DNA from 3 places in the Bittarella massiliensis (ex Durand et al. 2017) genome. Region 1 is predicted to be linked to each of the others. Evidence: a T-box and tRNA genes for the amino acid it is inferred to sense, from the RefSeq annotation. Region 1 holds a T-box; the other regions hold tRNA genes.
What was found. A T-box is a leader RNA that pairs with one kind of tRNA and senses whether it is charged. The one in region 1 lies ahead of pheS (phenylalanine--tRNA ligase subunit alpha), so its partner is inferred to be a tRNA-Phe.

Region 2: it encodes a tRNA-Phe, which carries the amino acid that the T-box ahead of pheS (phenylalanine--tRNA ligase subunit alpha) is inferred to sense. The anticodon was not compared.
Region 3: it encodes a tRNA-Phe, which carries the amino acid that the T-box ahead of pheS (phenylalanine--tRNA ligase subunit alpha) is inferred to sense. The anticodon was not compared.

Annotation. Positions count from the first base shown of each region.
Region 1 is NZ_WWVY01000001.1:174,844-178,103, reverse strand. Features, by position in the region: gene GT748_RS00830 (hypothetical protein) at 4-546, opposite strand; gene acpS (holo-ACP synthase) at 624-977, opposite strand; T-box leader at 1,170-1,406, shown strand; gene pheS (phenylalanine--tRNA ligase subunit alpha) at 1,510-2,523, shown strand; gene pheT (phenylalanine--tRNA ligase subunit beta) at 3,245-3,260, shown strand, end outside.
Region 2 is NZ_WWVY01000014.1:29,008-32,267, reverse strand. Features, by position in the region: gene GT748_RS12980 (ATP-dependent DNA helicase) at 1-797, opposite strand, end outside; gene GT748_RS12975 (nuclear transport factor 2 family protein) at 861-1,226, opposite strand; tRNA gene GT748_RS12970 (tRNA-Cys) at 1,345-1,418, opposite strand; tRNA gene GT748_RS12965 (tRNA-Gly) at 1,495-1,570, opposite strand; tRNA gene GT748_RS12960 (tRNA-Phe) at 1,576-1,651, opposite strand; tRNA gene GT748_RS12955 (tRNA-Asp) at 1,658-1,734, opposite strand; gene hslO (Hsp33 family molecular chaperone HslO) at 1,832-2,713, opposite strand; gene GT748_RS12945 (class I SAM-dependent DNA methyltransferase) at 2,714-3,260, opposite strand, start outside.
Region 3 is NZ_WWVY01000014.1:32,489-35,748, forward strand. Features, by position in the region: gene GT748_RS12980 (ATP-dependent DNA helicase) at 1-1,355, shown strand, start outside; tRNA gene GT748_RS12985 (tRNA-Val) at 1,472-1,547, shown strand; tRNA gene GT748_RS12990 (tRNA-Asp) at 1,553-1,629, shown strand; tRNA gene GT748_RS12995 (tRNA-Phe) at 1,635-1,710, shown strand; tRNA gene GT748_RS13000 (tRNA-Gly) at 1,717-1,792, shown strand; tRNA gene GT748_RS13005 (tRNA-Cys) at 1,869-1,942, shown strand; gene GT748_RS13010 (N-acetylmuramoyl-L-alanine amidase) at 2,064-2,795, shown strand; gene adhE (bifunctional acetaldehyde-CoA/alcohol dehydrogenase) at 3,171-3,260, shown strand, end outside.

The DNA.
Region 1 (3,260 bases):
CCCTCACGAGACGGCCTTGAAGTTCTCCACCGCGATGCGGGTCTTGGCCCGCTCCCCCTCGCCGCCGTAGGTCATCTCCAGGGGGGCGAGGGTCTCCCCGTCAAAGGTGAGGGTGTAGGGGCCGTTTGCATCCTCCCCCCGCACGGTGATGCGGCCCTTTTTCTCGGTGACCTTGCAGTTTTGGGCCTTGAACAGGGTCTTGATGACATTGGCCACCGCCGTCCCCCGCATCGGTGCCCCGCCGGGGTTGATGCGCAGCCCCCCGTAGGTGAAGGAGAGGTCGGCGATGGTGATGATGCAGCCCAGCCCCTTGAGGGTCTCTGGGCTCTGCACCGTGAACTGGTAGGTGCCCTCCGCCGTCTTTTCCAGGTCGAGGGCGCAGGAAAAGCCCTCGCTCTCCACCGTCACATCGCAGGTAAAGGCCCCCTCAAAGGCGGTGGTGGGGTTTTTCACCCCCGCTCCCCCGTCCTTCTTGCAGCCGGCCAGCCCGCCCAGACAGCACAGCAGCGCCAGGGCGGCGGCCCACCCCCTCTTTGTCCGCGTCATCGCCTCTCCCGCCTTTCCCACAAACTGGTTCCCTCTACTTCTATGCAGAGAGGGGGCCGTTCATGTGCCGGGGCGGGCTAGAGCATCACCACAAAGGCCACGGCCTGGGTCCGGTCGTGACTGATGCTCACATCGATGGCCCCGCCCCCCGCCAGCGCCTGGGCGCGGGGGGAGAGGGAGAGCACCGGTTTGCCCCGGCGGTCCCGCAGCACCGAAATGTCCTGAAAGCCGACCCCGCGAAAGCCGGTGCCCAGGGCCTTGACAAAGGCCTCCTTGGCCGCCCAGATGCCGGCGGCCGTCTCGGCCGGGTGGCGGCGAGATGCCAGCAGCGCCCGCTCCCCCTCGGTGAAGCAGCGCGCCAAAAAGCGCGGATTTTCCAGGCAGCGGCGCACCCGCTCAATCTCGACGATGTCCACCCCACAGTGCAGCACGGCCAGTCCCCCTTTGCAACATCCATTTTGTTGATAATCCACTGAAACGTTGGCTTCCAGTAAACGGACTGCAAAGTACATTTACTGGAAACCGTCATCTACCTTCCCACTATACCAAATTCTGTCCGACTTTTCAAAAATTCGGCGGGCGGGGTGTTGAAACCGCCCAAAAAATGTGGTAGAGTAGGGGCAGTAAACGCAGTGACGAAGGAAAGTAACCGTCCACAGACCGCCTCACAGAGAGGGCCCGGCCGCTGAAAAGGGCCCGGGGCGGGCGGGCGGCGAAGTTCCCTTCCGAGCGGCCCCGCTGAACGGCTTGACTCAATAGGCGGGGACGGCAGGCCCCGTTACGGTTAAAAGAGTGTTTGCTCTATTGGCAAAAATCAGGGTGGTACCGCGGAAGCTGTTGACACGGCCTTCGTCCCTATAACAGGGGGCGAAGGCCGTTTTGTTTTCTCCCCCGTTCCCCGGCCGGGGCAGCGGCCAAAAAACGGGAGGGGCCCACGCCCCTCCGCAAAAAAGGAGTACAGAGATGAAAGAGGCACTGAAGAGGATCGAAGAGGAGGCGCTGGCCCAAATCGCCGCCGCCGAGGAGGGGCTTGACGAGCTGCGGGTCAAATACCTGGGCAAAAAGGGCGAGCTCACCGCCATCTTGAAGCAGATGGGCGGTCTCTCGGCCGAGGAGCGGCCGGTGGTCGGCCAGTTGGCCAACCGGGTGCGCGGCGGCATTGAGGAGGCCATCGCCCAGAAGACCGCCCAGCTGAAGGCCGAGAAGCTGGCCCGCCAGTTGGAGAGCGAGTCCCTGGACGTCACCATCCCCGGGCAGGCGCCCAAACTGGGCAAAAAACACCCCCTGACCCAGGTGCTCGACGACCTGACCGAAATCTTTTTGGGGATGGGCTTCTCGGTGGCCACCGGCCCCGAGGTGGAGTACGACTACTACAACTTCGAGGCCCTCAACCTCCCCCCCGACCACCCGGCCCGGGACACCCAGGACACCTTCTACATCACCGACAAGGTGCTGCTGCGCACCCAGACCTCCCCGGTGCAGGTGCGGGTGATGGAGCAGCAAAAGCCCCCCATCAAGATCATCGCCCCCGGGCGGGTCTACCGCTCCGACGCGGTGGACGCCACCCACGCCCCGGTCTTTCACCAGATCGAGGGGCTGGTGGTGGACAAAAACATCACCATGGCCGACCTAAAGGGCACCCTCAATACCTTCATCAAAAAGCTCTACGGGCCCGACACCGTCACCCGCTTTCGCCCCCACCACTTCCCCTTCACCGAGCCCTCGGCCGAGGTGGACACCCAGTGTTTCGCCTGCCACGGCAAGGGCTGCCGCCTCTGCAAGGGCGAGGGGTGGATCGAGCTGCTGGGCTGCGGGATGGTGCACCCCAAGGTGCTGGAAAACTGCGGCATCGACCCGGAGGAGTACTCTGGCTTCGCCTTCGGCATCGGTCTGGAGCGCATCGTCATGCGCCGCTACAACATCGACGACCTGCGGCTGTTCTCCGACAACGACCTGCGGTTTTTGAACCAGTTCTAGCCCCCACGAAAGGGGCTTCGTGCAAAGCGATCCTCGCTTTGCAGCCGCCCCTCTCGTGAACTCTCCCCAGCGGCAGACCGCGCTCACCGCACGGCCCGCCGAGAGGAGTTTCCTTGGCGGCAAAGCTGCCAAGGAAACAGAATTGAAATATTGGAGGATCGCCGGGTGCCCCAATATTGAAGAGACAGCGGCGGCGCTGCCGGAAAAACAGATGCGCGGCAGAGCCGCACAAAAGGAGCTGGCCGCCCGGGCGCATCGGATGCGCTGGCAGGGCTCTCGAGAAAGCTGGATACAAGCGCCGAGGGGCTGGCCGGTGCCCCGATGCCCCAGGGACAGCAGCGACGCTGGGAAGACGGGTGGACGGCGGGAGCGCCCGAGAACGGCCGGCTGCCGGGCGCACCAGATGCAGTGGCAGGGCCGCGAGAAAGCCGGATACAAATGCTGAAGGGCTGGCCGACACCCTGATACCCCAGGGACAGCAGCGCCGCTGCAAAGACAGGTGGGCGGCGGGAGCGCCCGGGAACGGCCGGCTGCCGGGCGCACCAGATGCACCGGCAGGGCTGCGAGAAAGCCGAATGCAAATACCGCAGGATTGACCGGTGCCCAATATCCTAGGGACAGCAGCCGCGCCACCTGGAAGACAGGTGGGCGGTCTCTCCGCCCCGCGCAAAAGGGGCGGCAACACCCCATTTTCTTACACAAACAGATGGAGGAATCGAGTATGAACCTTTCTTATA
Region 2 (3,260 bases), on a different contig from region 1:
CTCTCCCGCAGTTTGACAAGCCCTTCCTCCGCTGCCCGGCGGGCCACCGTCTTTGCGGTGAGGTAAAAGAGCTTTTCCGCCATTCCCTCTCCCACCGCCTTGACGGCGGGAAAGAGGGAGGAGATGGTCTTGCCCACCCCGGTGGGGGCCTGGCAGTAGAGGCGACCCCTCTCCTGAATGGTCTTGTAAACGGCGCCCATCATCCGCCGCTGGCCCTCGCGGTAGCGCGCAAAGGGAAAGGAGGTGGAAGAGATGCTGGCGTCGCGCTGGGCTGTCCAGCCCTGCCAGAAGTCGGCCCACACCTGGTAGCGGGAGAGCAGGTCGAAAAAGCCCTCCTCCAACTGGGCAAAATCCAGGCTGCGGCGGTGGCGGAGGATCTCGTCGGTGTCGATTTGGTAGTAGGTCAGGCGCAGGGTGAGGCGCTCTTTCCCCTCCTGCAGGGCATAGATGTAGCCGTAGCAGAGAGCCTGCGCCCAATAGGCGGCGTTGTCCTCCGGCCCGATGGAATCCAGCGAGACAGCCACCGTCTTGATTTCGTCGATGACCGTCTCCCCCTCCTCCTGGAGGATGCCGTCGGCCCGCCCCTGGATCCAAAAGGGGATGTCCCGATAAACCAGGTGGATGGAGAGGGTCACCTCGGGGCGGTATCCCTCCTCCTGCCGCTGCAGCTTCCGGTGGATGCGCGAGCCCTCCTGGGCCCGGTCGGCCCCTGCAAACCGGCTGTCAATGGAGCCGCTCTGGGTGGTGAGCGCCACCAATTGACGGACCGGCAGGCGGATTTCCGTGCGCTCCTCCATCTGTCAAACACCTCCCCTCTCCCGCCGGCAAAAGCCGCGCGCCTCTCCTTTAAAAGAGGGGGGTCACCCCTCGACGATTCTCGCGTCCATGTTCAAAATCAAGTTCCAGCTGCCGCCGGCGCACTTCCAGACGGAGATCACGTGAAAGAGGCCCGCCAGATCCGCGTCGCGGCTGTTGTCGACGGCCACCCGGAGCAGGTAGTGCAAAATCACCTCGTCCCTGCTGGCGCTGACGACCTCCATCTGCTCGATTGCGTATTCGGAGATGGAAAAGTCGGCGACCATCTCTGCATACTCGCTGCCATCGCAGCGGTAACCGCCGCATATCATCACCGCATTCGGCGAGACAAGGCGCCGAAAGGCGCCCCCATCTCTGCGGAGAACTGCCTCCCACATCTCGTGCTCCAGCCCGATGACCGTCTGTTCCATAGCCCTCTCCCCCCGGCGGCCAACCCCGCCGTTTTCTTTTCAGTATACCACAGTGCAGCGCAGCTGTGCGACGAAAAACAGCTGCCTTTGCATTTCATCAAAGACAGCTGTTTGCTGTTGGAGGCGCCACCCAGAATTGAACTGGGGATAAAGGTTTTGCAGACCTCTGCCTTACCGCTTGGCTATGGCGCCGTATTCACGGTTATACAAAATATCTGCATAACCGGCTTTGTAAAACGGAAGGCGCTAATTTCTTAGCGCCTTTTTGTGGAGCGGGTTACGAGGCTCGAACTCGCTACCTCCACCTTGGCAAGGTGGCGCTCTACCAGATGAGCTAAACCCGCGGAAATGGTGCCTCCGATCGGAATCGAACCAATGACACGAGGATTTTCAGTCCTCTGCTCTACCGACTGAGCTACAGAGGCACACATTGGCGACCCGGAAGGGGCTCGAACCCTCGACCTCTAGCGTGACAGGCTAGCGTTCTAACCAACTGAACTACCGGGCCATGTATACCAACTGAAAGAGAAAAGTGGAACTTTTTGATCTCTCTCAGGGTTGCCGTTTCTTGTCCGACAACGTTTATTAGTATACAGGAGATGTGTTTATCTGTCAATAGGATTTTTCAAATTTTTTAGCTCTTCCTGGGTGAAGTTGTATTTTTTTTCACAGAAGTGGCAGCAGACCTCCACCGGTTCTCCCTCGTCGATCATTTCCTGCAGCTCCTTATTCCCCAGGCTGAGCAGCGCCTTCTCCACCCGCTGGCGGGAGCAGTTGCAGCGGTACTCCACCGGGAACTCGTCCAGGATATTGGGGGCAAAGCCGTCGAGCACCCGCCCGATGATCTGCTCCAGAGACATCCCGCCCTCGAGCATCTGGGTGACGGAGGGCAGCTCTTTGAGGTTGCCCTCCAGCTGCTCGATCTCCTCCTCCAGCGCGCCTGGGAGAAGCTGCACCAAAAAGCCGCCGGCCGCCCGCACCGTCAAGTCGGGATTGACCAGCACCCCCAGGGCGCAGACGGTGGGGATCTGCTCGCTGGCGGCGTAATAGGCGGTCACGTCCTCGGCCACCTCGCCGCTCACCAGGGGCACACTGCCCACATAGGGGTCTTTCATGCCGGTGTCGCGAATGACCGTCAAGGTGCCGTCCCGCCCCACTGCGCCGCCCACATCCAGCTTTCCGTAGGGGTTGAGGGGCAGTTCCACCACCGGCCGGCTGACGGTGCCCCGCACATTGCCCCAGGCGTCGGAGACGGCGATGACATTCCCCGTCGGCCCCCCGCCGCTGAGGCGCAGGGTGACGCTCTGTTCCTTCCCTTTTAGGCCGCAGCCCATGATGGAGGCAGCGGTGAGCAACCTGCCCAGGGCGGCGGTGACCACGGCAGAGCTCTCGTGGATCTGCTCGGCCCGGGCGACAATGTCGGTGGAGTCGATGGCGGTCATCACCACTCCCCCATCTTCACTGATGGCGCGCAGTACACGTCCCATCTATTTTCCCTCCTTCTTGGCCAGGTATACCACCCGCTGGCTCTTCTCTGTCACCGGGCGGTCACGATACCCGTCAAAGCGCTGCAGCAGCGCAAATCCAGCCTCTTCCAAGGCCGTCTGTAAAAATTCAGGGGCATACCAGGTCTCTGAAAAACACTCGTCACAGCGGTCAAATCGGCCGTCCTCCCCCTCTTCAAAAAAGGTGAGGGAGATGTCGGTCACCCCTTCCTCCTCCCGCCACTCGTTCTGCCAGCCGCAGTAGAGGTCGCCCAAATCGTAGAGGTAGGCGTTGTTCCCCAGCACCTGGGCGTGCTTGTAGTGGGTGTTGACGTCAAAGAGAAAGACGCCGCCCTCCTCCATGAACAGGGAGACGCGGGAGAAGGCGCGGCGGACCGCCTCCCGGTCGGGCAGGTGGTTGACGGTGTCTAGGGTGGAGACGGCGGCGCGGATGGTCCCGTACAGGTCGAGCTCCTCCATCCCCTGACCCAGCAGCAGGATGTCCTCCCCGCTCTCCATCACCCGCTCCCGGGCGATCTCCAACATCTCC
Region 3 (3,260 bases), on a different contig from region 1:
ACGTCACCCTGTGGAGCGACTGCATCATCTGCGACTACAACTACCTCTTCGACCCGCAGGTCTACCTCAAGCGCTTTTTTTCGGAGGAGCGCCAGGGCGATTATGTCTTTTTGATCGACGAGGCCCACAATCTGGCCGACCGGGCGCGGGAGATGTTTTCGGCCCGGCTCTACAAGTCAAAGGTATTGGAGATCAAGCGGCTGCTGGGGAAAGATGCCGGCAGCAAAAAGCTCAGCTCTGCCCTCGCCAAGGTCAACAGCGCTATGGTGGCCATGGGCAAGGAGTGCGGGGAGGAGCGCTTCCTCCTCAAAAAAGAGCAGGACAGCGACTTTATCGATCGCCTCGCTGCCCTCAAGGGCAGGTGTGAGGAGTGGCTGGACCGCCACAAGGCCGACTCCCGCTTACAGGCGGTGCTCTCCTTTTACTTTGAGGTCAACAGCTACCTCAAGATCGCCCAACTCTTTGACGAGCGGTATGTCCTCTTCTGCGAGAGAAGGGGGACAGAGGTGATCAGCAAACAGTACTGCGTCGACCCCTCCTACCTGCTGGGGCAGGCGATGGAGCGGGGGAGAGCGGCGGTCCTCTTTTCCGCCACCCTCTCGCCCATTCAGTATTTCGCCACCGTTTTGGGCGGCGGGGAGGGGAGCAAGGTCTGCACCCTGCCCTCGCCCTACCCGGCGCAAAACCTCTGCCTGCTGGTGGACGACGCCATCTCCACCAAGTACAACCGGCGGGAGGAGAGCGCCGCCGCCGTCAGCGAGGCCATCTGGCAGGTGGTCTCCGCCAGAGAGGGCAACTACATCGCCTACTTCCCCTCCTATAAATATATGGAGATGGTCTGCGAGCGCTTTCGGGACGAGCATCCCGAAATCACCCTGGCGGTGCAGACCGGGGAGATGGACGAGGGGGAGCGGGAGGCCTTTTTGGCCCGCTTTGACGCCCCCGCCCAGGGCGGCAGCCTGTTGGGCTTTTGTGTGCTGGGGGGGATCTACGCCGAGGGGATCGACCTGCAAGGGGAGCGGCTCATCGGCAGCATCGTGGTGGGGGTCGGCCTGCCCCAACTAAACCCCGAGACCGACGTCATCCGCGACTACTACGAGGGCCAAAATCGCATGGGGTTTGCCTTTGCCTATCAGTTCCCCGGCATGAACAAGGTGCTGCAGGCAGCGGGTCGGGTGATTCGCAGCGAGGGGGACAGGGGGGTGGTCCTCCTGATAGACGAGCGATTTTCGGCCCCCCGTTACCGCCAGCTCTTCCCCGAACACTGGCGCCATGCCCGGACGGTCCGCTCCCCAGAGGCCATCGCTCGGTCGCTGACGGCCTTTTGGGAGGGGGAGGAGGAGCGCGCGCTCTAGCGGGGAAAAGCTCCCCCGAAAAAGAGAAAAAATGCGAAAGTTTCTATTGACAGAAGTGGGTGGATATAGTAAAATAAATCTCGTCGCTGAAGGGATGAGTTACAGCGGTTGTGAGGGGGAGCATAGCTCAGCTGGGAGAGCATCTGCCTTACAAGCAGGGGGTCACAGGTTCGAGCCCTGTTGTTCCCACCATATATGGCCCGGTAGTTCAGTTGGTTAGAACGCTAGCCTGTCACGCTAGAGGTCGAGGGTTCGAGCCCCTTCCGGGTCGCCAGTTTGGCCTCTGTAGCTCAGTCGGTAGAGCAGGGGACTGAAAATCCCCGTGTCGGTGGTTCGATTCCGCCCGGAGGCACCAAATTATGCGGGTTTAGCTCATCTGGTAGAGCGCCACCTTGCCAAGGTGGAGGTAGCGAGTTCGAGCCTCGTAACCCGCTCCACAAAAAGGCGCTAAGAAATTAGCGCCTTCCGTTTTACAAAGCCGGTTATGCAGATATTTTGTATAACCGTGAATACGGCGCCATAGCCAAGCGGTAAGGCAGAGGTCTGCAAAACCTTTATCCCCAGTTCAATTCTGGGTGGCGCCTCCATATAAAAGAAAGCCCTGAACTTTTTGGTTCAGGGCTTTCTTTTATGCTGCCAGGGAGGGGGCCGAAGGGACGAGACATAACCCCTGCCAAAACAGCATACCTTTACCGAGAGGTGAAAAATATGCTGTTTGTCGCAAAAAGGTGCAAGCCCCCCTATCTCCTGCTGGGAATCTCGGTCCTGTTGGCCCTGGTCATCACCCTCTGCAACTTCACGACCTTTGCCATTGCCAGCGACGCCGACCTCAAAAAGAGCCCGGTCATCATCCTGGACGCGGGCCACGGCGGATTTGATTCCGGTGCGACGTCGGGTTCGGTGGTGGAGAAGGACATCAACCTGCAAATTGCCCTCAAGCTGCGGGACACCCTGGCCTTTCAGGGGTACACCGTCATCATGACCCGAGAGCAGGACGCCTCCACCGAGAGCGAGGGAAAAAATCTCTCACAGCGCAAGAAGTCAGACATGCGAAATCGCCTCAAATTGATTAATGACCACCCCAACGCCATCTTTCTCTCCATCCATCAAAACTCCTACCAGAGCGCCAACAAGGGTTCCCAGGTATTTTACAACAAGAAAAACGCCGAGGGGGAGCTGTTGGCCAAGTGTATCCAGCAGACCATCCGCGCCAACTTGCAGCCCGAGAGCCACCGGGAGCACAAGCCCTCCGGCAAGGAGTACTTTCTGCTGGAAAACAGCACCACACCGGGGGTCCTCATCGAGTGCGGCTTCATCTCCAATTCGGAGGAGCTGGCAAAACTCAAAGACAACAGCTACCAGCAGCAGTTGGCCCTCTGCATCTACCAGGGGCTCTGTACCTACCTGGAGCAGTCCTCCCAGTGGCAGGAGTCCCGTTAAAAGACAGAAAACCGTGCCCTCGCACCCAATGAGGAGCGAGGGCATTTTTCGTGTGACAGAGGAAAAGGGCAGGGGAGAAGCTCAAACAAAAATAAGCATTATAATTTCTGCCTGAAAAGGCTTTTCTTATGCAAATCGACAGGGTATAATAGGAATAAAGTGAGATGGCAAATCAACAATTTTCTGTCGGAAAAGGGGGAAGGCCATCAATTTGATGATAAAATCTGCTCAAACAGAAAAAGAATTGTTGGGGAAATAGAAAGTGAAGGACATCGTTAAAAAATTATCAATTACCACTTGAAAAAAGCTCGCCATGCTATATACTTGGATATAGTAAGCAGAGCCACCCAACAACCGCATTGGAGGAAAATCAGTATGGCGAAGAAAAACGAAACCGCACCTGTCCTCATTGACAGCGTCGAGGCGCTGATCGCAAAAATGAAGGCAATGAGAGAGGCGCAGAAG